3 regions of the Paenibacillus sp. FSL L8-0436 genome follow, and region 1 is predicted to be linked to each of the others. Evidence: riboswitches for the same ligand, from Rfam matches in the RefSeq annotation. Region 1 holds a riboswitch; each other region holds the start of a gene.
The links. Region 1 has a riboswitch for cyclic di-AMP ahead of NSS79_RS17790 (hypothetical protein). Riboswitches for the same ligand answer to the same signal wherever they lie in the genome.
Positions count from the first base shown of each region.

Region 2: it holds a riboswitch for cyclic di-AMP, as region 1 does, so the genes downstream of both, NSS79_RS18590 (APC family permease) here and NSS79_RS17790 (hypothetical protein) in region 1, are expected to answer to the same signal.
Region 3: it holds a riboswitch for cyclic di-AMP, as region 1 does, so the genes downstream of both, NSS79_RS00510 (C40 family peptidase) here and NSS79_RS17790 (hypothetical protein) in region 1, are expected to answer to the same signal.

Region 1 is NZ_CP151955.1:3,891,818-3,899,333, forward strand. It holds gene NSS79_RS17785 (spore germination protein) at 1-1,176, opposite strand, end outside; cyclic di-AMP (ydaO/yuaA leader) riboswitch at 1,495-1,682, shown strand; gene NSS79_RS17790 (hypothetical protein) at 1,976-2,386, shown strand; gene NSS79_RS17795 (SPFH domain-containing protein) at 2,409-3,830, shown strand; gene NSS79_RS17800 (hypothetical protein) at 3,960-4,148, shown strand; gene NSS79_RS17805 (response regulator transcription factor) at 4,426-5,121, shown strand; gene NSS79_RS17810 (HAMP domain-containing sensor histidine kinase) at 5,125-6,384, shown strand; gene NSS79_RS17815 (ABC transporter ATP-binding protein) at 6,472-7,158, shown strand; gene NSS79_RS17820 (FtsX-like permease family protein) at 7,155-7,516, shown strand, end outside.
Region 2 is NZ_CP151955.1:4,095,367-4,102,882, forward strand. It holds gene NSS79_RS18570 (ABC transporter ATP-binding protein) at 1-318, opposite strand, end outside; gene NSS79_RS18575 (iron ABC transporter permease) at 436-1,470, opposite strand; gene NSS79_RS18580 (iron ABC transporter permease) at 1,467-2,528, opposite strand; gene NSS79_RS18585 (iron-hydroxamate ABC transporter substrate-binding protein) at 2,754-3,782, opposite strand; gene NSS79_RS18590 (APC family permease) at 3,957-5,774, opposite strand; cyclic di-AMP (ydaO/yuaA leader) riboswitch at 5,900-6,059, opposite strand; gene NSS79_RS18595 (disulfide oxidoreductase) at 6,287-6,718, opposite strand; gene NSS79_RS18600 (thioredoxin domain-containing protein) at 6,718-7,446, opposite strand.
Region 3 is NZ_CP151955.1:103,886-111,401, reverse strand. It holds gene NSS79_RS00540 (PBP1A family penicillin-binding protein) at 1-112, shown strand, start outside; gene NSS79_RS00535 (DNA-3-methyladenine glycosylase) at 216-896, shown strand; gene NSS79_RS00530 (AbrB/MazE/SpoVT family DNA-binding domain-containing protein) at 1,114-1,584, shown strand; gene NSS79_RS00525 (YwhD family protein) at 1,700-2,206, opposite strand; gene NSS79_RS00520 (M1 family metallopeptidase) at 2,311-4,338, shown strand; gene NSS79_RS00515 (hypothetical protein) at 4,350-5,177, shown strand; cyclic di-AMP (ydaO/yuaA leader) riboswitch at 5,401-5,539, shown strand; gene NSS79_RS00510 (C40 family peptidase) at 5,597-6,025, shown strand; cyclic di-AMP (ydaO/yuaA leader) riboswitch at 6,411-6,553, shown strand; gene NSS79_RS00505 (C40 family peptidase) at 6,601-7,050, shown strand; gene NSS79_RS00500 (GNAT family N-acetyltransferase) at 7,313-7,516, shown strand, end outside.

The DNA of each region.
Region 1 (7,516 bases):
GGAAGGGATAAGAAAAGAAGCAATGGCAGTCAACGCTACAACAATGATCATCGAATATGAAACCAATCCCGCTTTAACAATTGCATCCCCGATAACCAACCCCCCAACAATCCCAATAGTTTGACCTACACGGCTGGGCAGACGAAGCCCTGCTTCCCGCAGCAGTTCGAATATAAATTCAAGCAGCATCGCTTCAATCAGCGGAGGAAAAGGGACCCGGGTCAATAAACCTTGAATCGAAAAAAATAATTGCAAGGGAAGGACATTGGAGTGGAAAGAAACGGTGGCAATGTAGAGCGCTGGCAACTGAAATGCTGTTACAAAGCCGATCAGACGGATAAACCGGACAAAAGAAGCGATCATCCATCGATTGTTATAGTCATCCGGTGTCTGATAAAAGCTGAAGAAGCTCGCCGGCAAAATCAGAGCTGTGGGGTCCCCATCCAGCAGTATGGCGACATATCCGTCAAGCAAATAAGCTGAGGTATGGTCCGGACGCTCCGTATTGATTAGTTGGGGAAATATGGAGAAGGAGTTATCCTCCGTTAATTCCTGAATAAAGCCAGTGGAGATTATCCAATCGAGCGAAATTTTCTTTATTCTTGATTCTACAATCTGTATCAATTCAGGGTTGGCGATATTCTCCATATAGACTAAGCCTACCTGTTTGGGGGCGAATTTCCCAAGTGTGAAGTAGCGGACAATAAGGTTTGGGGAGGCTATTTGTTTGCGAATCAGGTATAAGTTAACCTTCATCTGTTCAATAAAACCGTTATGAGGTCCCCGAATAACCCCCTCATTCTCAGGTTCGCTAATGCTTCGTTCGTATTTGGCAGGAGTGAAGAGGACATAAAATCCAGACATTCCTTCTAAAAAATAAAGACAGCTTCCTTCAAGAAGTCCCTGAATACCTTGGTTTAGTTCTGTTTCCAAACTGAAACTAAGCATTGTGAAAAGCTCAGAGAGGTCTTTGTCCTGATTACGGCTAAATGGAACAATCACGTTCCGTTCAATCAATTCCGTGTCAGTGAGAGAATCCAGATAAAAGAGCATTCCTTCCCTTCCCTGAAAGGATAAGCCTCTTTTTTTGAGGTCACTTGTATGGAACAGTGCGGCTTCGATGTAATCGGAATTTTGATCTACAGAAGGAAATGAGGTCTGAGTTTGGTTAGTCATTATAAGGCGCTCAACTTTCGATTAGTTTTGCTGTTAACGTTCCCGAATGATTTGCAGAATATTCCTGACGGAACTTTAACGTGTAATACAGAAGAGTACGGCGGATGATGATGAGCCGTAGAGGTTTCTGTTTTGTTTTCCCAGGGACATGAAGTGGAGCAAAAATGAGCAAATCATCGATCGACTAAGAGTAAAACCAAAGAATGCGCATTCATTCGTGAAGTGATGGCATTTTGGGCTTCTTTTGCCATCCGCAACGTTTTACATTAAATGGTCACAGGCGTAAGATTCAAATCAACAACCGAATGTAATATAACTGTTCTCAAATGGCTGAATTCCGATAATGGGAACGGGGGAACCAATGGTGAATGCGGCTTTTGCTCAGATAGCTGCCGCTCACTTGGGGTGAATCCTTGTTGCGTGCTGAACAGCCGCTTCTTACAAGGTAGGGCAATCTCGCAGCCCGAATCCGTCAGCTAACCCCGTAAGCCTCGAAGAGAGAGGATGAGCGCCATGATCGATTAACCGACCACGGAGAGCCCTGACGCTTCTGTGGTCTTTTTGCTGCGCATGCAGAAAGGAAAGTTGATCTGTATAAGAGTTTATAAATCTTATAACAACGTAAATAAGAGTCATTTGGCACTATCTTAAATGCTTTAAAGGGGGGATTGTTATCGTTACTGTATTTATCGTGTGCTTCTGGGTTGGATTGCTGCTTCTCCTCAGCGGCGGATTTCATGGGCATGGCCTGGCGGGTCATCTGCATGTGGGAGGTGGCGATGCTGGTGGTCCGGGCTTTGTGCCCATACTCCCTCTGATGGTGTTTGTCACAGTCTGGGGCGGCAGTGGTTATGTGCTTACCCGGTTCAGCGGAATGAATATGCTTGCAGTGGTGCTGATCTGCACCGTGGTGGCCTTGCTGCTGGGCTGTCTGATATATGCGGTGCTGGCCCGGGTGATGACTCGGTATGATAGTAGCATGAATAAAATGGATTATGAGCAGGCGGGACAACTCGGGTACATCAGCATTTCTGCAGTGGATGGAGCAGTGGGAGAGATGAAATATGTGCTGCATGGAACGATGCGTTCGATTGGAGTGCGGGCAGAAACCGGCCAGCAGCTCGCCAAGGGCGACAGGGTGATTATTTTGAAGGTGGATAAAGGAATGGCGGTAGTCACCCTCTTCGAGAGGGAAAACGAACAACTATAAATAACGGGGAGTGTCGAACCGAATGGTTATTCTTTATTTAATCTCGGCAATTGTTGTTGTTATCCTGCTGGCTTTGTTCAGTATCGTGAACGCTTATAAAAAGGTTCCGCCCAATCAGGCGATGATTGTATTCGGCCTCGGTGGAAAAAGAGTGGTTCAGGGCGGCGGGACGTTCGTCATTCCCGGCTTCCAGAACAATAAGACCATCTCCATGATGCTGATGAGCTTCGATGTCATCCCGGCGCAGGCGATGTTCTCCCGGCAGGGCATCAAGCTCAACCTGGAGGCGGTGGCCCAGATTAAGATTAAAAGCGATCCTACTGCTATTCTGACTGCCAGTGAGCAGTTTATCGACAGGCCGGAAGAAGACCGTGAGACGATTATCCTGCATTCGGTGGAAGGCCATTTGCGCGGCTTGATCGGACAATTAACGGTCGAATCCATTCTAAAAACACCTGACGAAATCAACAGCAAGATGCGGGAGACCTGCTCGGAAGACCTCGATAAGATGGGGCTTGAGGTGGTCAGCTTTACCATTAAGAAAATTACTGACGACAAAGGGTATATCGACAATATGGGGGTTCCGGAAATTGAGCGCATCCGCCGTGATGCCAGCATCGCCAAGGCGGAAGCAGAACGCGACATTCAGATCAAACAAGCCGAGGCGGAGAAGGAATCCGCCATTGCCAAGGCCAATGCACATCAGGCCACCATTGAAGCGGGAACCGCCGCCCGCGCCAAGGAATCTCTGTTCGAGAAGGATTTGAACATTAAGCAGGCGGACTTTAAGCTGGAGACTGAAGTGAAAAAAGCACAGGCGGATCTTGCGTACGAATTGCAGCAGAACAAAATCAAGCAGTCGCTGGTTACCGAACAGGTCAAGATCACGCAGATGGAAGCGGAGGCCAACCGGACCGTCCGGGAAATCGAAGTTGAGCTGAGACAGAGGGAGCTGGAGGCAACGGTGATCAAGCCTGCTGAGGCGGAGAATCAGGCTACGATCATGAGAGCGGAAGCAGCTAAACAGCGGCAAATTCTTGAGGCGGAAGCAGAAGCGGCCACAATGACCAAACGGGGGCTGGCAACCGCGGAAGCAGAACTGGCGAAGGGAAAAGCCAACGCGGAAATTGTTCAGCTGGCCGGAGCAGCGGAAGCGGGGGCACTGGAGAAGAAAGCTGAAGCGTACAAACAGTTCACGCAAGCCGCCCTTATAGTGGAATTCTTGAAGGTTCTGCCAGAGCTGGCTGACAAAATCGCTTCCCCGCTGTCCAAAGTCGATAAGATTACAGTGATTTCCCAGGATGGAGCTTCATCCGGCGTGAACAAAATTACCGGCGATATCGCCAAAATCATGGCCCAGGTTCCTGAATTGACACAGACGCTTACCGGTATGAACGTGACAGAGGCTCTCAGCGGGCTGCTCGGGCGGGATAAAGAGCAATAATTCTACACAAGCTGGGATTTTGAATTCCTTGCATAAGCACCGCTCTATTATGGAAAACTTCTGTAGTGCGAATAAACAGCATGATTCCATGTTTAGAGACTTATTTTGATTTCTTAGGAGGTTAAGATTATGACAAATCAGGATCCGCAGGAACTGCTTAAGCGAAAACACGAAATGGATGAGCAAAAAAGGCAGTTCACAAATTTTTCCCGAAGTGTTTGCGGCCATGGTGAGTTAGAAGCAGGGCAGGAATTCAGTACTGACCGGGTGCCTGACGATCAGAACCGTATGAAATCTGTTGAGAACAGACGTGATTGATCTTAAGAAAGCTATAAAAATTAGCCGATCCTTTTCTGGATCGGCTTAAAAAATGATTATTACGTTCTACCCCTGATAGGAGGACGGAATATCATCCGGGGGAAGGGCTCCATTCCGGATAACCCTGGTGGACAAGGCTGGGTGAGCGGGCTGGAATTAAGCACCTCATTAATAAATTTTCCACTAAACAGCTTTGTGAAAGATATCTTTCATGATACAGTGAAAAAATGTTGTAGCTTTACTTTAAAAACTTTCTTGAATTAAACAGAGGTGCTCAATGAATCGAATTTTACTGGTTGAAGATGATGATAATTTGGTATTCGGTATTGAATATACTTTAACGAGTGAAGGATATACCGTTGTTATTGCCGGTAGCTTGGAAGAAGCCAGAAAGGCATTAAAAACAGACGACGTCGATTTAATTTTGTTGGATATAAATTTACCTGATGGTTCAGGGTATGACCTGTGTAGGGAAATCCGTACAATATCCCAGGTCCCCATCATTTTCTTGACAGCTTTGGATGAGGAGACAAATGTTGTTGCTGGTCTTGATTTGGGAGCAGATGATTATATGACCAAACCACTCCGTACCAAAGAACTTCTCTCTAGAATGAAAGCCGTTTTAAGGCGCAATCATAAGCCCACGGATGAAGCGAATAGATGGATATCCGACGATATTGAAGTTCGAGTTCTAGAAGGAACTGTTCTTAAATACAATCAGGAACTTTTATTGACGGGGCTGGAATATCGATTACTATTGATGTTAATGACTCACCCCAAGCAAATTTGCAGCAGAAGTATCATTCTTAACAGTCTATGGGATATGTCAGGAGAATTCATTGATAACAACACCCTTTCGGTTCATATTAGAAGGTTAAGAGAGAAGATCGAGGATGTTCCTGCTGTACCGAGATACATCATTACCGTTCGAGGAGTCGGATATAAATGGAATGCAGATGTTGTAGGGAGATAAACCATGAATGAATTCGTTCGTAATCCAGAGTGGAAGTCTATTACTGTTAAAGCGATCGTATTACAAGTTATGTTAGCGGGAATCATGTTCTTTTATATGAGTTATCAAGTCATTCAGATCAATAAGTCGGTGGTTAATCAAAATGCTGCATTGATTGGTTATGTTTTGAAGCAAGCTCCTCAACTAGAAAATGAAATTATCCACTTTATCACTCAGGGTGCACAAGAAGATGAAATCGTAGCGGGAAAACGCAGCCTGGCTCAATATGCATACAAGGAAGATATGCCCGTAAATGATCAACCTGTCCTCTCGGATACCGCCTTACCCATGAAAACGGCGGCTCAAGTTTTGCTTTTTAGTATTCCATTTCTGCTGTTATTGGGATGGGAATACCGCAAAATATTTGACAAGATTCGAACCATAACCTTTGCAGCGGAGCAAGTTGTTGAACATCAGTTTGATCAACCGCTTCCGGAGAAGGATGAAGGAGACTTTGGCGCATTAGGACGAAACTTTAACACGATGGCCGAAAGGTTACACAACAGTCTTCGGCAACTCCAACAAGAAAAAATGTTTCTACGCAACCTGCTTTCCGATATTTCGCATCAGCTCAAAACGCCACTGGCCTCCCTCATCGTTTTTAATGAGAATTTGCTGAATGATCCTCACATGAAGGAAGAAATGAGAACGAAATTCCTGGATCGAAGCCGTCAACAACTAGAGCGAATGGAATGGCTGATTATCAGTTTGCTGAAGCTCGCACGGGTCGAAGCCGGAGCAATAACGTTCCGGAAAGAACGCGTTCGAGTAAGAGAATTGATCGATCATGCTGTGCATTCATTGCGAATGGTATCCGAGCAAAGGAAGCAGAAGATTCACATTCATGGTGGAGAAGATATGTATGTTTGGGCGGATGAAGAATGGCTAACAGAAGCCTTAATTAACTTGATTAAAAATGCACTGGAACATACGTCACTAGAGGGCAAAATTGATGTTATTTTAGAAAAAAATTCATTATTCCAGACAGTAATCATTCGAGATCAAGGAGAAGGCATTTCCCCAGAAGATTTGCCTCACATTTTTGAACGATTTTATAGAGGGAGAAACACGACAAAGCCGCAAAGTCTTGGCATTGGCTTGTCCTTATCCAAGTCCATTATTGAAGAGCAAGGCGGTATGCTCACCGTTGTAAGTCAGGTAGGGTTAGGAACAGAATTTAGAGTTTCTTTTAATAAATGGGATAGTGGAGGAAGCTTACAATAACGTAAGCTTCCTCTTCACTTTATTGTAAGCTTCGATCTTTATAATAACAAACATACAAAGTGAAACATTAGCTCAGGAGGTAAACAGGTGGAAATACTAAAAACTATTAATTTATGCAAAACCTATGGAAGTGCAGAGGCAAAGGTTGAAGCTTTAAAAAATGTCAATTTCTCTGTTCAACATGGAGAATTTGTTGCCATCGTAGGGGCCAGTGGATCAGGAAAAAGTACCTTAATGCATCTTTTAGGTGGAGTGGACCGCCCGTCTAGTGGACAGGTCATCATCGATGGTGCGGATCTTTATTCCAGAAGTGAAGATGAGCTCGCTGTATTCCGAAGACGGAAAATAGGATTTATTTTTCAATCATACAATCTGATCCCGGTCCTATCTACAGAGGAAAATATCAAGTTACCGATGTTATTGGAGAACAAAAGGGTAGATGAAAATTATGTTCAGGAATTAATGGGTATATTAGGTCTGACCGAGCGGAAACATCATCTTCCATCCGAATTGTCAGGCGGACAACAGCAGAGAACGGCGATTGGCCGTGCGTTAATTAATAAACCGTCGATTATTTTGGCAGATGAACCTACCGGAAATCTGGATAGTAAAAGCAGGAAGGAAATTATGGATTTACTTACGTTTTCCGTTAAAAAATACAATCAGACGTTAATCATGATCACACACGATTTGAATATTGCTAAAATCGCAGATCGAGTCGTAAGGATCGAAGACGGAGTCCTTCTACAGGCAAATGAGGTGAGTGAAAGTTGAAAAGCTACACAGATCTTACTGGAAAATACTTAAAGGGACAGAAAAAAAGATCACTGCTTACCATCTTCGGTATAATCTTGTCGGTTACGCTGTTTACTTCCATTGGAACAATCGGGATGAGCTATTGGGATAAGTCAGTCAGACAAACCATACGGGACTTCGGAGATTACCACGCCTCTCTCAATGGTATTTCAGGAGAAGCAGTCCCGAAAGTCAAAAACAATGCAGCCGTAAAAAGTGCCGGCGTCATCAGCAGAGAAGGTTATGCTGTTATTAAGGAGACAAAAGTAAAGGAAAAGAAGGAAGATCCTTTTGCCGCACCCTACCGGTACTTGAATGTCAAGGGATATAATACGGA
Region 2 (7,516 bases), 200 kb from region 1:
ATGCGGGTAACGCCCGTACCCAACCAGTTCGGATACAGTCAGTCCGTCCGGAGCCGTCGGGTTTTGCGGCAGGATGGCCAGTTGACGAGCCACTTCTTTAGTAGATAGGGTATGAATTGATTTGCCGTCGAGCATAACATTGCCGCTCTTAGGTTTCATAATCCGCGCCATCGTCTTGAGAATCGTGGATTTCCCGGAGCCGTTCGCTCCTACCAGCGCTGTGATCTTCCCTGTTGGGAGAGACAGGTTCAACCCATTAACAATCGTAGTCTCCGCATAACCAATACTCAGCTGTTCTGTATTCAAACGTTCCGACATGATCTTCACTCCTTAAAAATTTTATGGAGCATGCGCTCCTTTAAGATTAACGACGCAATAAAACTGACTTTGTAAGCATTCGCTTAGTTTTATGGAGCATTTTGCCCCTTTAGTTAATCAGGCCTTTGATTTGGCCAGTAAATATAGGAAATAGGGAGCGCCGATCAGCGCAACTACAATACCTGTCGGTATTTCAGCCGGCTGCAGAATCCAGCGGCCGATAGTATCCGCGGTAAGCAGCAGCAGCGCGCCGATTAAGGCACAGGCAGGTAGCAGCACCTGATGCTTCGGTCCAACGAGCCTGCGGGCGAGATGGGGCGCAATCAGCCCCACAAAGCCTATGCCGCCGCTTACGGCGACACAGGAGCCGGACAGCGCGACTGCGGCGGCCAGCAGCAGAATGCGTTCCTTCTCCACTGGCATGCCCAGCCCCGCCGAGGTTTGGTCCCCGAGGTTAAGTACATTCAGCACCCGGGCTTTGTAGAACGCAAATGGCAGCAAAATAGCTATCCAAGGTGTCAGCGCAAGCACAAATCTCCAGTCGCCGCCCCAGATTTTACCGGCCATCCAGATCGCCACAAACTGATAATTCTGCGGATCCAGCCTTAACGACAGGATCAATTGGAAAGCATAGATGCCTGCACCTACAGCGATCCCAATAAGTATCATTCTTGTCGGCGAGAGGCCATCCTCACGCCGGAAAGACAGGAAATAAATAAGTGCAGCCGTAAGACTTGCTCCGGCCAGCGCCAGCAGCGGAAGAACAAAGATTGGAGCTGCCGAGGTTGCCGGAACAAATGAGATAAAGATAATCACCGCAAACCCGGCACCGGCATTAATTCCCAGTGTGGAAGGCTCCGCCAGCGCATTGCGCGACAAGCTTTGCAGAATGCAGCCGGAAACCGCAAACCCTGCGCCGACAAGCAGCGAGATCACTATGCGCGGCAGCCGGAAATCAAAGAGAATCAGCTTTTGCTGCTGCGTTCCCTCTCCAAAGACTGTGTGTAAGACATCCAGCGGTGATAATCGCATTAACCCGGTGTTCATACTGACAATAAAGATGACCACGATAAGAACCGCAAGTGAAGTCAATATGGCTGCTTCCCGGGTACGGCGTTGTTTCCCGGTGGGTGAGCGCAGAGCTTTGCTCATGACAGCTCCCCCTTCCGTTTACTCGCCAAGTAAATAAAGAACGGCACGCCGATCACTGCGATTAAAGCGCCTAGCGGTGTTTCATAAGGCGCGTTAATCATTCTGGCCGCAATATCAGCAAATACAATTAGTAAGCTGCCGAGCACTGCAGAGCAGGGAATAATCCAGCGGTAATCGACGCCAACCAGATAACGTGTAATATGGGGGACAATCAGCCCCACAAAAGCAATCGGTCCAACCGTCGAAACCGCGGAGCCGGCGAGAATCACTACAATAATAATCCCGGCTGTTTGCACTAGCCTGGTCCGCTGTCCAAGTCCCGCCGCTACATCGCGTCCGAGACTAAGGAGTGTAATGGATCGGGAGATCAGCAGAGATCCTATCAGAGCTGCCGCAATCCAGGGAAACAAAATACGAAGCTGTGTCCAATTCGTCCCGCCGATCCCGCCTGCCATCCAGAAGGCAATATCCTGGGACAGATGAAACAGAATCGCGATTCCCTGGCTTACCGCCAGCAGCATAGCACTTACAGCGGCGCCAGCAAGGGTCAGACGCAGCGGGGTTAAGCCGCTATGGGAGAGCGAGCCAATCCCGAACACAAGAATGGCTGCCGCTGCTGCGCCGATGAAGCAGTACAGCATAATGTAGAGAAAAGAAGCAGATGGCGCAAAAGCAAAAGCTAACGCCAATCCTGCGCCGGCACCGGCATTCAGACCCAGCAAGCCGGAATCTGCCAGCGGATTGCGGGTCATGCCCTGCATGATTGCTCCTGCGACGGCGAAACAAGCACCAACCAGCGCTCCCGCCAAAGCACGGGGAATCCGCAGTTCCCGAATAATCTGATGCTGCTGCAGATCCGGATTAAACCGGAAGACTGCCTCCCATACCGTCACCAGTCTAATATCCGCGGAACCCACCGAAACGGAAAGTGCCAGACCAAAGACGACAGCGGCAAGGCCGAAAATCAAAATAACTACCGCAGCAACCGGCCTTGTCTTCAGCGGTTGATCTCCTGACGGATTTGTACTGTTAGTTATAGAACGTGTGGATGACACCATAAGTCTTCCCCTTAATAGGATGAGTTCAATGCTCTAATGAGAACAACTATCATTCTCATTATCGCAAATATCTGAATTATGTACAAGCTTTCACAGCTCGCACTTTCACTGTGAACGATTAAGTTAATGTCCTAAAAAAAGGTGCAGGTCATTGTATCTCAAGATACAAGAACCTGCACATCCCTCCACCGTTGAAGAGTTCTCTCTACACACAGTTAAGGCTGATTATTTCACGAGAAAACTCAAGACATCATCAATGGTTTTGGAATTGGCAATGGCTCCGCTGTACAGCCAGCTGCTTGCCTCGCTAAGTTCATGAACATTTCCAGCCTTAACCGCAGGGATACCCTTCCAGATTGCTCCGTTAAGAATGTCAGAGGCTTCGGTCTTGTCACTGTTCACCAGGAAGATATGATCTGCGGTCAGTTCAGCCAATTTCTCCAGCGTGATCGGATTCCAGGTCGCTCTGGATGCCGCAGGAATTTCAGTAACCAGGTTAGGTTGCTTCAAACCCAGATCCCCGTACACTACGGCACCACTGCTGCGTGTTTCATCTACTATAAAGAAGTTCTTCGACACCAGCCACAGAATGGCGACCGAATCATCACCAATGGAGCTGCTGATTTTGGCTTTTGCATCTGCTGCTTTTTGATCGTAATCCGCAATGGCTTGTTCAGCTTCAGCGCTCTTGTTCAGGAGCTCACCGATTTTGAGCAGCGATTTGCGCCAGTCTTTGCTAATCTTGTCACCAAGGACATAAGTAGGTGCGATTTTGTTCAACTGGTCATACAGACCGTTCTGCACACTGGACTCAGACTGCACAATGTGGAAATCCGGTGCAAAGCTGGTCACAGCCTCCAGCGGAAGATCATAGCTGATGGTTGGCACATCTTTAAGATCAGCAATCAGATATTCCTGGGTTCCGTTTGTCACGGACCACTGCGCTACCGGGGTAACGCCCAGTGTTACCAGGTAGTCTTCCATATAAGAAGCAAGTACGCGCTGCGGATTAGCCGGTACCGTGACTTCATGTCCCATGGCGTCTGTCACCGTTTTCTCTGTAGCCGGTGCAGTTGTTTTCGTTGGCGCTGCCGTTGCTTCAGCAGTAGCCGTAGGTGCAGCGGTAGCTTCCGTTCCAGAATTTGCAGCATTCTCATTATTGCTATTGCCGCAAGCGGACAAGAACAAAGTCATAGCCATACATCCGATCAATGCCAGCTTCATGCTGCCTGATCTCTTATTGTTCGAAAACATTAAAAACCCCTCCTGTATTTACATGCATTAATGGTCAAAGGTGTCCGAGGCCTTCGCCTTACTTTTTAAATGATATTGATTCTCATTATCCCTGTCAACAAAATTATTCGTTCTATAAAAAAAGGTTGCCTCCGCAAGCTACGGAAACAACCTCTGCTAACCATATTTATCTGCCTATTTGTGCAAATGATAGGGCACTGTTGCTACAACTATATCTTTTTGATTCATTAGATAAGAGCGAATGAACAGGCTGGTCTGATTATGCAGGATCGCCTGCCACCAATGTTTGGTAATGAACTGTGGAATCAATACGGTAATATGGTCTGTAGTAGCGGTCTTCCACTCTACGGTATCGATAAATTTCACCAGTGGGCGGAGAATGCTGCGGTAACGGGAACGAAGCACGATCAGGCGTACACCCGGGTTCCATTCCTCCCATTTTTGCTCCATCTTGTGAATCTCCTCTTCATCAAAACCAACGTAGACTGCCACCACATTATCTGTTAACGACTTCGCGTAACTGATCGAATGCAGCACAGCGCGTGTAACACCCGCAACCGGAACAACAACGGTACTTCCTTTAATCAGCGGTTTATCCGTGGCAGGACAAATGCGAAGCTGATCAGCTATATTCATATAATGACGGTGAATGCGGTGGAATACGAACATGACAACCGGCAGGAAGATGAAGGCCATCCAGACGCTGGAAAACTTGGTGATGATAAAGATAAGCGTAATCGTCAGGGTAGTCAGCATACCAATTGTATTGACTACAAATTTATTCTGCCAGCCTTTCGGCTTCGTTTTGAACCAGTGCACCATCATGCCAAGCTGCGACAGCGTAAAAGGGATAAATACTCCGACTGCATACAGCGGAATCAGCCCTTCTGTATTTCCGTGGAAAGCAGCTACAAGCACAGCCGACAATACTCCGAGAAAGATAATACCATTAGAGAAGCCAAGACGGTCTCCCCGGACCATGAAGGCATGAGGCAAATATTTATCTTTGGCGAACATGAACGCAAGCAGCGGAAACGCCGAGTAAGCTGTATTCGCCGCCAGGAACAAGATGACGGCCGTTATCCCTTGGATGAAAAAGTACAAACCGCCCCGGCCAAACGTAGATTCGGCAATTTGCGACACGACGGTGGATTTCTCATTAGGAGTAATCCCATACCAGTACGCCAGCAGTGTAATGCCGGTGAACATCAATCCGAGGATGCCTCCCATCAGCATCAAGGTTTTGGCGGCGTTTTTTTCCGCTGGAGCTTTAAAATTCGGAATGGCATTCGACACCGCTTCTACCCCGGTGAGTGCCGAACAACCGGAACTGAAGGCTTTGAGCAATAGGAACAGGCTGACGTTGGAAACGGCGGAACCGATCTCCGGGATTTCGGCATGAGCGCCGCCTGTAATATATTTGTACACCCCGGCAATGATGAGTACAAAGATAGAGACCACGAACAGATACACCGGGATGGCAATAAATGAAGCGGACTCCGTCACCCCGCGGAGATTAATAATCGTCAAGATCAGAATGACGGAGACTGCAATAAGCACAGTATGATTATGAAGACTCGGAAAGGCCGATGTGATCGCATCCGTTCCCGCCGAAGCACTAACTGCAACCGTAAGAATGTAATCTACCAATAAAGAGCCGCCAGCCAAGAGGCCGGTAGGAACGCCCAGATTGCTTTTTGCCACGATATACGCTCCGCCGCCTTGCGGATAGGCAAAGATGGTCTGGCGATAGGAAAAAATAAGGATGGCCAGCAGGCCCAATACGGCTAATGCAATCGGCAATGAATACCAGATGGCGGTGAAGCCCGCGGCCACCAGTACAATCAGAATTTGCTCCGTTCCGTAGGCCACAGACGAGAGTGCATCGGAAGACAGAACAGCCAGTGCTTTCACCTTGGATAACTTTTCATGATCGAGTTCGTTCGACTTCATCGGACGCCCGATCAATAGTCGTTTTACCTTGCTTACCATTGTAGTAACAGTTCCTCTCTTTGTTGAGTTGAAACGGTAATACCGCGCGCCGTTTTCATTGGCAGGTTTCATAAATGCAGGCACAAAAATAAGCATACGGAAATGATCCGCATGCTTACGCATGCTCATTATCCCACCCTTGCTTACGAGGTTAGCTGGCGGATTCGGGCTGTGGTAGCCCTACGGTTCCGGTCATACTGACCTGCCTCCGATTCACCCCATTGACGTTGCCGCCAAGTTTGGTTCCCCCGTTTTTCCTTGCGGAAAATTCAGCGCATATTCAACTTCTCACAAGGACTAATAATAGTCTACAATAGCTTTTCAGTAAAGCGGTGAAAAAAATGAAAAAAGAATGAAAAAACATCCAAAAAGCTCAAATCCAAGATCGGGGATAAGTGGATCTTTCATTCTCTTTCATTATCCCAGCGTTCCGTGATTTTTGAGTGTTTTGGATGTTAATTGTGACAGAAATTAAGGAAATATTTATGCTCTAAATTCTGCAAAGCCTTTTCTTATTCTGCTGGCTCTTCTTGGCGCCCGGTCCAGAGCAAAATTGCGATTAGAGCAAAAGCAATCAACGCAAGCAGAGGTACCGTAATGAACCCTAAAAAGTTCAAATAATCCTCATTGCAGGGTACACCAATTGTGCATGGCAAGATTTTACTGAGTGCAGGGATTTTCTGCTCCGCGTAATGGTACAGGGAGATGCTCCCGCCTATCAGACATAAAGGCAGCACATAAGGAATGATGCGTTTATCTCCCCGGTACGTGGCAATTCCGAGCAGAATCAGCTGAGGATACATAAAGATACGCTGGAACCAGCATAGCCTGCAGGGTTCATAATGCAGCACTTCACTAAGATACAAGCTTCCTGCTACAGCAATTACAGAAACAAACCAGGCCAGATACAGGCAGTGGCGTCTGCAGAAGGTAGAGAATTTCATCATTTGGCATCCGCCGAATCAAGGGCGATTTGCACCTGCGAGTCGATGGCTTTGATATCAAAGGCCTTGTCTACCTTGACTCCATTAACAAATACAGTAGGAGTAGAGGTCACTTTGCTGTCTTCGGCCAGCTTCATATCTCTCTGCAGTTCACTTTCATAGGTGCGTTCCTCAATGTCTTTACGCAGGAGGTCAAAATCTATCGGCAGGTTCTCTTTCTGCGCCAGGCTTACCAGGTAATCAGCGGTCGCCCACTCTTCGCTCTCCTCGCCCTGATTAGCATAGATTGCGTCATAATAGGTCCAGAAAGCTTCACTGTTCTGATGATAGACAGACAAAGCTGCTAATGAAGCTGTTTCGGAATCCGGTCCAATAAAGGCCATATTTACGAAGTAAAAGGCTGCTTTGCCCGGAGTTACGTATTTTTCAACAAGCTGAGGTTTGATGGTACCGGTAAAATCTGAACACGCCGGACATTTATAATCCCCGAATTCGACAATTTTGACTGGAGCATCCTCTTTTCCAAGTCTATGCATCTCGCTGTAATTAAAGTCAGAGTTCCCTTTTGGAATCAGCATGATAAGAGCGACAAAGATAATGATAACGGCTGCTACTGTGCTGAAGATCAGAATTCTCGTTTTTTGCTTCTGCTTTTCCTGTTCTGCCCTGCGCTTCTCCTGCTTGCCCTGTTGGGGAGCCGCGGCACTGTTTCGTTTGTTTTTGCTCAAAGAGAGTTCCTTTCCGTCCACTCAGGACCCGGGTAATGAAAGTCATATAATTTAAAATTATATAATTAAA
Region 3 (7,516 bases), 3.6 Mb from region 1:
GCATGGTGCAGGCGAAGACACCGCTCCATCCGGCGGATCAAAGGACAACGCAGTGCCTGCCAAGGATGAACATTCCTTGTGGAGCGACATTAAACGCTGGTGGATGAACTGATCCTTGTTGCAGCCATTGCCCCGTCTGCGCTACGATGGGACCAATGAACGGCAGAAGCACAGGCTTTAAGCCCTGCTTCGCCAGGGAGAGGTGCCAACAATCTATGAATGCGAATAACGCTGCCAGCGGCAGGGAAGCGTTCCCTTCTTCTCCACTTCTGTCCCCGGAGATCTATGCGCATACAGCGCTTAGGGCCGCGCCGCTTCTTCTTGGCCAGCATCTGGTGCGGCGCACGGAAGACGGGGACATACGCTGCCGCATCGTGGAAACGGAAAGCTACGGAGGCGCCGAAGACAAAGGCAGCCATGCTTATGGCGGGCGCCGCACCGCCAGAACCGAAGTGATGTTCAGCTCCGGAGGCACCGCCTATGTATATCTCATATATGGTATGTACCACTGCCTCAATGTGGTTACCGCCGCGCAAGATGATCCGCATGCGGTATTGATCCGCGCGGTGGAGCCGCTCACTCCCGCCGATGCGGAGCGGATGGTATCTTACCGGGGCATAACCGTCAAGAAGCCAGCCGACCTGTCGGGCGGGCCAGGCAAGCTCTGCCGGGCGCTGCGGATCGACAAAAGCCTGAATGAAATCCGCCTGGACGTACCGGGCGGGCCGCTCTGGCTGGAGCAGGGCGCAAGCCCCGAAACTCTTGATATTGTACAGGCTCCCCGCATCAATATTCCCTATGCTGAAGAATATGCGGAGCTGCCCTGGCGTTTCTATCTCAGGAACAATCCTTACGTTTCGGTAAATGATAAGCAGGCCAGCTCTTTCAGAGTTTAAAGATCTCCCTGCCTGTTTCGGTAACCCGGAATTGGGTAAAAAATAATGAACCCTAATCAGCCTCTGCTAGCGGACCTCCGCAGGCAGAGGCTTTTCATCTCTTTATTCGCCAAATTCCTATAAATGTATGCGCTTCCCCCGTTCTCTTAACTTACAATTACTGTTATAATCATAGATATCCACACAAAAATATAAAGATGCAAATGAGGGACATGAGATGAAAGATACAGGCATGATCCGGAGTTTAGACAGTCTTGGTAGAATTGTGGTTCCCGTAGAAATCCGCATGACACGTAATATTGACATTGGAGATCCTATCGAGTTTTTCATTCTGAATGAAGAGATTATTGTGCTCAGAAAGTACACCTCTACAGAATGCACTTTTTGCAGAAGTCTTGATCATGTAACTTACTTTAAAGATCAGTTTATTTGCAACAGCTGCCTCAAAGAGCTGGGGGATCCCGGGCTTGTTTCCGATGCGGCAGAGCAACCGGTAAGTCCTGTTGAAGACAACACTGCATTACTGCGTGGCGGCCGGAGAACAAAGACAGAGGAAATGAGCCAGCGTCTCGAGAAGGCCATCGCGGACCATCCGTATGCCAACCAGAAGGAGCTTGCCGAGGTTCTTGGCATCAGCCAGGCCAGAGTCAGCCAGCTAAAGCGCAAGATCAATGCAGCAGGCAGATAAATGAACACAAACATCTTGATTCATCCCTCATGAGCATTCAAAAGGCTTGGCCTTTCCCGTTTCGGGAGGGCCAAGCCTTTTAGCTTGAAACAAAGTATGTTGCGGGGGACATCTCCTATTCCGACAGTGGCGCTTTCAGCTCTTCCGGAGAGGCATTCCACCAAGCTTCATTATGAGAAATCAGCAGTGATTTAAGCGCCGCTCTCTCCACTGTACCGAGCCCCTCCAGAATGATCTTCCGCTTCAGAGCAGCATCCAGCTTGTTCACATGATCGGCAAGAATTTTCCAGCCGCGCCGTGCTTCTGTATCAATCCACATCTCGCAAGCGGTAATTCCCCCGTAGAACTGGCCCTCCGCCGTACGGTCTACAGCTACCCAGACAACCCAGACCTGTCTGCCCGCCGGCACATCCTCGCGGTTCATGGAGAACTTAATCCCCTTCTCTACCTTACTCTTGGCATGCATGGCACCGATATCGATAACTGCTTCACCGCCGTCAATAATAACGGGCGATACATTGTTCAAATCAATGGAGCCTGCGCCGAAGCCTTTATGTTTGCTCTTGGCATTCACAATATTTAAGGCAATCTGTTTCTTGCCCTCCGGTTGTATGTTATCCACAAGTGCACATCCTTTCCTTTCACTAATAATTTAATTTTAGCTAATAATGCGGCGAATGCAAACATATACATCCCGTAGATGCTTGTCACGGGAGGAATCACAGTATGAAGCCACTGTCATTAAGGTACATTATCGTCTCTGCGGCCCTGTCCGCCCTCACTCTGCTGGGAGGGGGAATAGGGGTCCTTTCAGGGTATGGTGCAGAGCACAGCTCTGCCGTTCTAACTGCTGCTGTTCAAAAAGAGGCCAAGTCCCCCGCTGCCCTGCCTAAGCCCAAAGCTGTGCAGCCCGTTCTTCCCGAGAGCACTCCCCTTCCGGTCTCGAAAGCGTTAAGCCAGCGGGTAGTAGAGTATCATATCGACGTGCAGCTGCTGCCGGACACCACCTCTCTAAGAGCCTCAGAGACGGTGACCTGGACTCACCCGGGCCTAAAACCGGTACAAGAACTCTACTTTCATCTTTATCCAAACGCATTTGCTTCTGAAGATACTACGTTTATGAAAGAATCTGGAGGCGAACTCCGGGGTGATGCCATGCCAGCGAACGGATTTGGCAGCATGACCCTGACCGATCTCCGGACTACGGAGGGAGTATCGCTTATGCAGCGGCTGCAATACGTGCAGCCTGATGATGGCAATGTCAATGACAAGACACTCGTAAAGGTGCATCTCCCGCAGCCGGTTAACGGAGGGGAAAGCGTAACGCTTAAGGTCCAGTTTGAAGTTAAGCTGCCCAAAATATTCGCCCGCATGGGTTCCGCCGGCAATTTCGTGATGGCCGGGCAATGGTTTCCCAAACTGAGCGTCTATGAACCTGCCGGTACCCGGGGTGTACAAGAGGAAGGCTGGAATCTGCACCAATATCACGGAACATCCGAATTTTACAGCGATTTCGGTATCTACAATGTAACCATCTCCGTCCCCCCTAATTATATCGTTGGCGCAAGCGGGTTCCCGGTCAAGAGCGCCAAGCTGAAGCAGGATCAGAAGGTGTACCAATTTTATGCGGATGATGTGCATGACTTCGCCTGGGCCGCTTCCCCGGACTTTGTGGTAGCCGAGGAGGCCTTCTCTACAGACCATGTACCGGGCGTGAGAATCAAGCTTTATCTGGACCCGCTGCATAAACATCTGCAGGAGCGTTATTTCCAGGCAGCGAAGGCCGCCCTGACCAACTTCAGCAAATGGTACGGACCTTATCCTTACTCTACATTATCCATCGTCGTACCTCCCAAAGAGGGCAATGGCGCCGGCGGGATGGAATATCCCACGCTGGTTACTGCTTTTGGCGCAGCCGAGGCTTCTCCGGGGACCTCTCTGGAGCGCACGGTCATTCATGAGATCGGCCATCAATATTTCTACGGGATGTTAGCCAGCAATGAATTCGAGGAGGCCTGGCTGGACGAAAGCTTCACTTCCTACGCCGAAGACAGGCTGATGGAGCAGGAGTATGGGGTATCATCCAATCATGTCCTGCAGGCCAGCCTGGTGACATCCTCCCAGCCGCTTGACCTGGAAACCTGGAAATACACTCCTGCCGATTCCTATGCCCGAAATGTGTACATCCGCGGCAAGCTGGTGCTGAAGGATATCGAACAGCAGGTCGGAACCAAGACGATGGATACCCTAATGGCGGCCTATACCCGTAAGTTCCGCTTCCGGCATCCTTCTACCGCTGACTTCCAGAAAATCGTGGAGAAGGTGACCAAAAAATCCTGGCAAGCCTACTTCGACCAATATGTATACAGCGGCGGTTCTCCGGATTTTTCGATTGATCATATTAAAATCTCTGACCCTAAAAAAGAGGGCGGTGATGACAATGCCCGTTACGAAAGCTCAGTAGCGGTCAGCAATAAAGGAAATCAGTATGGTGACGTCCCCATAAAGTTCACCTTCCTGGATGGCTATACCGTCCAGCAGTTTTGGAATGGGAAAGAGAAGGAAACCACCTTTCAGCTAGCCTACAAAGCGCCTCTTTTGTCCGCAGAGATTGATCCGGAGCACTCCATTCTGCTGGAGAGTAAGCATATCAACAATTTTAGACTGGCGGAGCTGGAGCGAAAGACGCTCTCCCGCTGGACGCTTAGCGCAACGAAGCTGCTTGAAACCCTGCTCGGAACTCTTGTCTGGTGAGGTGAAGGATTGTGAAAAGATCGATAACCCGCGGCTGGTACAGCATGAAAGAGCAATTTTATATTCTGATTCTGCTTTTTATCTATCGGCTGCTTTGGGGCTATTTCCTGTACAGATTCGTCAGGTCAGCCCTCATCCCGTTGCTGCTCCGTTATCCCGATACACACGCCGGCGGCAGCGGAGTAGGCAGATTGCTGTATTACATCGAAGGACAGACTGCACTCGGCACAGACCCCGGGGTGCTGCGCTGGCTCTGGTTGCTGCTGGCCCTCTCAGCGCTACGGCTGCTATGCTCCCCCTTTATCCGTGCAGGGCTGCTGCATGAGCTGCACCAGGAGCGCAAAGGGGAGCGGGGAATGTTCTTTTTTCCCGGAATGAAGCTTTACGGACTCCCCGTACTGCTGTTCAGTCTAGCGGAATGGCTTCTGGCCGCAGCACCGCTGTATTGGCTTCTCCCCAAAATGTACGGGCTTCTCCTCAGCGGTATTCTCGATTATACCCTGCTGCTGAGACTGGTTCCTTATGTTCTGGCCTGGCTCCTGTACTTCTACCTGATCCGCATTCTGCTGCTGTACATGCAGTTTGGCTTCACCGGAGGAACAGGCATGTTCTCTTCCTTGCTGGTTGGCCTGAGGGTAATCCTCCCTTCCACCTGTATATCTGCACTGTTCGGCGCCTGCGGCCTGCTTCTGCTGCTGCTCTCCGGAGTGACCGCACTTTTCTGTCCAGGCCTGCCCGCACTGCTGTTCCGGCAATTTTCACCGCTTCCCTCAACGCTGTTCAAAATGTGGAGCATAGCGGGGCAGTATCACCTTTGGTGCAGCAAAACATTTCCATAATAATTACGCCAGTCCCTTGGCATAATAGAAGAGTCACTGCCCCAGATAAAGGGCGGGACTCTTCTTTTGGTTACAACGTGATTTAGGGTATTTGCAAAACTGTAAATCCTCTGGTACAATGATGCCTGTACCAGTAGTAACAACTTTGTAATCTTTTGAAACTAATTTGAAGTAAATGAATGTGCCTTTAAACATTTAACCTTGTCGATACGTCACTGTTTCGGTGCATAAAACGCCAAATTCCCGGCACCGGGAAGTGGGGGAACCATATTTTGGGTGAATTGATCTCGCTTTAGAGGGGTCATAGGGGAACCTTCTACCGAATCCTTAAGCTAACCTCGCAGGCCTTGGAAGGAGTACATCTTTTGAAAAGTCATAATTTTAAGAAGAAATGCACCGCAGCAGCATTAGGGCTGGTGATGGTGTTCACGCTTGGAGCAGGGAGCGCTTTCGCCGACTCCAGAATGGATACGGTTATTACAAAAACACTCGGAACGTCATATAAAACCGGGGGCATAAGCACTGCCGGCTTTGATTGTTCTGGATTCACCAAATATGTATTTAAGAACGTTGGCCTTACCTTGCCCCGCACTTCCAAAGCACAATTCAGCGTTGGAACCGCCGTATCACGGAGTAACCTCCGTTCAGGCGATCTGGTATTCTTCAATACCCTTGGCAATGGAGTCTCCCATGTCGGCATTTATGTCGGCAACGGAAAATTCGCCCAATCTTCTTCATCCCGTGGTGTAACTATCAGTTCAATGAGTCAATCCTACTGGGCCAACCGCTACGTTGGAGCCAAACGAGTAATGAGCACAACAGCTTACAAAGCTATCGCTTACGATTGACATCCCTCAGGAATTCCATCCTCTAATAAATAATTGTAACTTATAGAAATCCGGAAACTGATTATTGCCGTAATCATTTCCGGGTTTTTCCTTTTTGTCTTCCTTATTCTACCTTTTACACGTATTTGAGGTCTGTGAAACACCTTTTTACTAAAAATCCCAACAAATCTAAGTTAAAGCTTACTCAGCGCGTAAATATAAGACCTTTTTAGCAAAGATAACTCTTAAAAAGCGTAAATATTATGCATTAATATGTTTTAAGTGATTGCCAACTGGCGAAGTCTTTGTTACAATTATCGCAGTGAGTTTTTAGTAACATTTTTGTAATTATTGAATCGGGTTTTACAAAGGTTTTGTCATGTATTGGTTAACAAGCTAATCCTAATCAACAGTCATGCCGAGTTCCCTAACCATTAGGGAAACGGGGGAACCGATTTTGGGTGAATTGACCTCCTATTCACAGAGGGGTCATAGGGGACCTTCAACCGAACCCTTAAGCTAACCTCGTAGGCATTTGGAAGGGGTATTCACTTTTGAAGAAGAAGTTAGCAGCAGCAGTACTAAGCTTTTCCATTATGCTTACCATCGGAGCAGGAAGCGCTTTCGCGGATTCCAAAATGGATAAAGTCATCGACAAGACCATCGGAAGTAAATACGTATCCGGCGGTGTATCGACCAACGGCTTTGATTGCTCCGGATTTACAATGTACGTTTTTGATAAGATCGGTATCAATCTGCCACACCAATCCGGTTCCCAATACCAAATGGGTACTGCCATTTCCCGGGATGATCTGAGAGCGGGAGATCTTGTATTTTATAATACAAGCGGTAAAGGTGTTTCCCACGTCGGCATTTATGTCGGTGAGGGCAAATTCGCACATGCTTCATCCTCCCGTGGTGTAACCATCAGCACGATGAGTGACAGCTACTACGTCAACCGCTATGTTGGCGCCAAACGGATCATGAGTACAGATGCTTACCAATCCGTTACTTCTGATTCCCAAGACAATGATGACGTACAATAAGTTGTCGTAAAACGGGCACTCTTCCATGATTTTTGCCGAAATCTGGAGGGGGGGCCTGTTTTTTTTGTCTATAAAATTACTTACCCCTCCCAATATCCGCAAAACATAAATCTCCCCAAATTTCCTCCATTTTATAAAATATTTTTACCACTTTGTCAAGTTTCCGCCTTTCAGAAAATTTCTGAGTCGAATCAGGCCAGTTATGGATATAATTAGGTATAGCCAGTGCTGTTGCTCCCCATGAAAGGAGGCCGGTGGCCTTATGATTAGCTCCCCCGTTACATTCCATGTAGTCCCCATGGAGATCAGCCATGCCGAAGACATCGCCGCATGGAATTACAAAGCGCCTTATAATATTTACGAATGGATGCCTTGGTCCCAAATGGAGGCGCTTGGCATTGAATTTGGCGATCCAGAGCTACGCAGAGACCAGTATGTTTCCGTGGTCAACGAGCAAGGCATCCTT